DNA from 2 places in the Gryllotalpicola koreensis genome. Region 1 is predicted to be linked to the other one. Evidence: riboswitches for the same ligand, from Rfam matches in the RefSeq annotation. Region 1 holds a riboswitch; the other holds the start of a gene.
The links. Region 1 has a riboswitch for thiamine pyrophosphate ahead of ABD708_RS05315 (ECF transporter S component). Riboswitches for the same ligand answer to the same signal wherever they lie in the genome.

Region 1 (2,190 bases):
GCCCGCGCCGGAGCCGCGCGCCGGCGGCATCCGATCAACCCTGCGCGAGGATCGCGTACAGCTTGCGGCGCACCTCGTCGAGCAGCGCGGCAGCCTGCTTCTGCTGCGCCGACGTGCCGGAGCGCTGCACCTGCGCCGCCGCCTGCGCCAGCTCCATCCCAGCCGCCGGCAGGGGACCGAACAGCTCGTGCTTGCCGGATGATGTCCATGACGTAGCGCGCTCGGCCGCGGCATCCGCCTCGGCCTGCCCCTGCTCTGTGAGGGAGTAGGTCTTGCGCCCGTCCGTCACCTCGGCGGCGATCACGCCCTCGTCGGCGAGCAGCTGCAGCATCGGGTAGACCTCGCCGGCGGCGGGCTTCCACGAGCCGCCGCTGCGCGAGTCGATCTCGGCGATGATCTCGCCGCCGTGCGCGGGCTTCTCGGCGAGCAGCGCGAGGATCGCGAGCCGCACGTCGCCGCCGCGCTGCTCCCGCGGCGACAGGCGCTGCTCGACCGCGGAGCGCAGCTGATCGAACGCGTCAGACAGAGAAGGGCCGGCACCACGCCGTGCGCCGTATCCGCGCGAGCCGAAGCCCCCGCTCGTGAAGGGACTGCTCATGACGACCTCCTGACGTCAGCGGCGCTCGGAGCGCCGCTTCTCCTCCCGGCGCTTGCGCCAGATCAGCACCCGCAGCAGCACGATGAACGCGACGGTGACCGCGATCACGGGGGCGAACGGGCTCATGCGGCCCAGTCTATGATTGGCGGCAGTACACGGGAGTCCGGTGAGCCGGGCTGAGAGGAAGGTTCTCAACCTTCGACCGTCGAACCTGATCCGGGTCATGCCGGCGCAGGGAGGCAGAATCTCAACATCCCGTGCCCTCGTTTCGTGAGCGAAAGGGATGAACGAGTGCACGCAACAACCGATTCACTGACGGCTGCCGCGCCGAAGCGCGCCAGGTCGCTGAAGTGGCGCCCCGTCGACATCGTCGTGGCCGCCGTGCTGGCGGTCGCCGCCGGCATCGTCTTCTGGGTGTGGGACCTCGCGTCCAACCCCGTCGGCGCGCCGATCGAGGCGGCCCTGCCCGGGCTGCAGGGCATCATCAACGGGCCGTGGCTGTTTGCCGGCGTGCTCGTGGGGCTCGTGGTGCGCAAGCCGGGCGCCGCGCTGTTCGGCGAGCTCGTCGCGGCGAGTGTGTCGGCGCTGCTCGGCACGGTGTGGGGCCCCTTGACGCTCGTTTCCGGCCTCGTGCAGGGCCTCGGCGTCGAGGCCGTCTTCGCGATCCTGCTCTACCGCCGCTGGGGTCTCGGCGCCACGCTGCTCGGCGGTCTCGGCGCCGGCGTGGGCGAGTCGATCCTCGACCTCACCGTGTGGTATCCGGGCGCGAAGCCGCTGTTCGCGGTGCTGTACGCCTCGAGCACGATCGTCTCGGGCATTGTCGTCGCCGGCCTCGGCTCGTGGCTGCTCGTCAAGGCGCTCGCCAAGACGGGGGCGCTCAGCCGCTTCGCGTCGGGGCGCGAGGCGGTGGCGCGGTCCTGAGCGCGAGGGGTTCGACCCGGGCAGCCGGGGTCACGGCCCGGGGCTGGGGCTGGCGTCACGCGGGCCGCCGCGCGTGGGCGCTCGATGGGCTCGATCTCGTCATCGAGCCGGGGGAGCGGGTGCTGCTGCTCGGCGCCTCCGGCTCCGGCAAGTCGACACTGCTCGCGGCGCTCGCGGGCGTGCTCGGCGGCGAGGACGAGGGGGAGGAGCGCGGCACGCTCCTCGTCGATGGGGCAGATCCGGCCGCCCTGCGCGGGCGGGTCGGGCTCGTCCTGCAGGACCCCGACGCGCAGCAGGTGCTTGCCCGGGTCGGGGACGACGTCGCTTTCGGGCTCGAGAACCTCGGCGTGCCGACGAACGAGCTGTGGCCGCGCGTCGCCGAGGCACTCGACGCGGTCGGCCTCGACGTGCCCTTCGGCCGGCAGACCGCCGAGCTCTCCGGCGGGCAGAAGCAGCGCCTCGCCCTCGCCGGTGTGCTCGCGATGCGCCCCGGACTGCTGCTGCTCGACGAGCCGACGGCGAACCTCGACCCGGAGGGCGTCGCCGAGGTGCGCGACGCGGTGGCGAGGGTGACGGATGCCACGGGCGCGACGCTCGTCGTCGTGGAGCACCGCGTCGCGGTGTGGCGCGACCTTGTGACCCGGGCGATCGTGATCGGCCCGGACGGCCGG
Region 2 (2,190 bases), on a different contig from region 1:
CACCGTGTCGAGGAACTCCCGCGCCGAGGCATCCTTCTCGCGCAGCTGCACCGCTGTCACTCCGGCCTCGGCGGCGGACCGCACCAGATCCACGAGGTCATGACCGGCTGCCGCGGCGAGCCTGGAGTCGGTCACGAGATAGACAGAGAGGTTAAACACGGATGGCCGCCCTCTCGCGAATGTCGTCGGCGGTCACGGTCGCAAGTGCGTCGAGGTGGGCCGCGAGGAAAGTGCCCGGCCCGGATGCTCGTTGCGCCGCGAGCTCGGCCGCCACCGTGTAAACGGTCGTCGCAGCGACGGTAGCGGCGAAGGGATTGTCGTCGATTGCGGCGAATGCCGCCATCACCGCGCCGAGCGCGCATCCGCCCCCGGTGATCTGCGTCAGCGACGGATGCCCGTTGCGGATGCGAGCCGAGCCTCGGCGATCGACGACGAGGTCCTCGGGGCCGGAGACCGCGACGACCGCGCCGATCGACTCGGCGAGGGAGCGTGCGGACGGGACAGCCGCCTCCACGACGAGCGAGGAGTCCACACCGCGTCCGCCCGGCCCGGCATCGGCCAGCGCGACGATCTCCGACGCGTTGCCGCGCACGATGGCGGGGGCCAGCGCGCGTAGCCGAGACGCGAGCGGCGTGCGCACCGGAAGGGAACCGACGGCGACGGGGTCGAGCACCCACGGCGTTCCGCTCTTGCTCGCGCCGTCGACGGCTTCGAACATGGCCTCGCGTTGCTCAGCGGTGGGCGTCCCGAGGTTGACCAGCAATCCCGAGGCCATGTCGGCGAACATGCCGGCCTCCCCGGGGATGTCCACCATCGCGGCCGATGCGCCGAGCGCCAGCAGCACGTTGGCGGTGTGGCCAGCCACGACACGGTTGATGATGCACTGGACGAGCGGCATCTGTGCCCGCACGGACGCGAGGTCGGCACAGGTTGATTCGATCAGGTTTTCTGGCGTGCGCAACATGCGCGACATCCCTTCGCTAGTACGAACTAGATCAGGTTCGACGGGTGTGATCTCAGCCCAAGTCGGGCACCCCGTGTCACGTTCTGTGAGTCAGGTTAGCGGGTGCGAATCGAACGCCGCGATCACGCCGATCATGTCGAGAGCACCGTCGCCTGCCCGCACCGCTGCCTCGTACAGCTCACGGCTTGCCCGGGTGAGCGGATGAGCTGCCTGCGCGTCTATCGCAGCGTCTTCGACGAGGCGTGCGTTCTTGAGCACATCCGCGATCGCCGCCTGTGGCGCGAAATCGCTTTGAGTCAACTTCAGCGCTTTCCCTCGGGAGGCCACGGATGACATGGGCCCGGCGTCGAGAACCGCTCGGAGCACCTCTGCGTCCACACCGGTCCTGGCTGCGAAATGGAACGTCTCGGCCAGACCCGTGACCATGGTGATCAAGAAGGTGTTGACGGCGAGCTTCGTTGCGAGCGCCGATGGCACCGGCCCGCAGCGAAAGCGCTGCGCGCACATGGCGTCGATGATCGGCTCGATGTCGGCGATGGCGTCTTCGGAGCCGGCAAGCATCGCCACCAGTGTCCCCTCGGTAGCCGGGCCGCGGGAGCCTGAGACAGGTGCCTCGACATATCGGCCGCCGTGTGCGTGGACGTCTGCGGCCAGCGCCTGCGAGTAGGCCGTGGTGAACGTGCCCATCTGAACGATGGTGTGGCTGCCGACCAGGCGCCCGAATTCGGGCGTATCGCGCGCCAGGACGGCGTCGACCGCTGCCTCGTCGCGGAGCATCAGGACCACGGTCTCCGCGTGCGAGAACACGCCCGCGACGTCGGCGGCGGCGTGAGCGCCGAGGGCGACGAGCTCCTCGACCGGCGCTGCGGAACGAGCCCAGACAGCAAGGTCGAAGCCTGCGGCGATGAGATTCTTCGCCATCGGCACTCCCATGATGCCGAGGCCGATGAATCCGAGATGTCTGCCGTTCATTCGTCATTCCCTTCCGCTTGGCCCACCAGGCGTTCGATCGCGTCCCGCGCGTGAGCGGCTGCCGCAGGCCGTGTCGGCGCAGGCAGCAGTCCGAGGAGCCGCTGCCGGTGCCGTTCGCCGAGAAGGAGGGCGAACAGGGCCTCGGCTTGCGCGGCATCAGGAGTGCCGAGGTGCTCGCTGAGCGCGGCGATATAGCCGCGAGGGCCGTCCTCGTAGAAGCGGCGCGCGAGTTCGGGGAACCGGCGGGATTCAGC

Region 2: another riboswitch for thiamine pyrophosphate. It lies ahead of thiM (hydroxyethylthiazole kinase); the one in region 1 lies ahead of ABD708_RS05315 (ECF transporter S component).

The regions. Positions count from the first base shown of each region.
Region 1 is NZ_BAABBW010000002.1:88,742-90,931, forward strand. Features, by position in the region: gene ABD708_RS05305 (ABC1 kinase family protein) at 1-30, opposite strand, end outside; gene ABD708_RS05310 (PadR family transcriptional regulator) at 35-598, opposite strand; TPP riboswitch at 744-854, shown strand; gene ABD708_RS05315 (ECF transporter S component) at 890-1,519, shown strand; gene ABD708_RS05320 (ABC transporter ATP-binding protein) at 1,438-2,190, shown strand, end outside.
Region 2 is NZ_BAABBW010000004.1:448,935-451,124, reverse strand. Features, by position in the region: gene thiE (thiamine phosphate synthase) at 1-135, opposite strand, end outside; gene thiM (hydroxyethylthiazole kinase) at 152-973, opposite strand; TPP riboswitch at 956-1,048, opposite strand; gene ABD708_RS13945 (NAD(P)-dependent oxidoreductase) at 1,055-1,936, opposite strand; gene ABD708_RS13940 (TetR/AcrR family transcriptional regulator) at 1,933-2,190, opposite strand, start outside.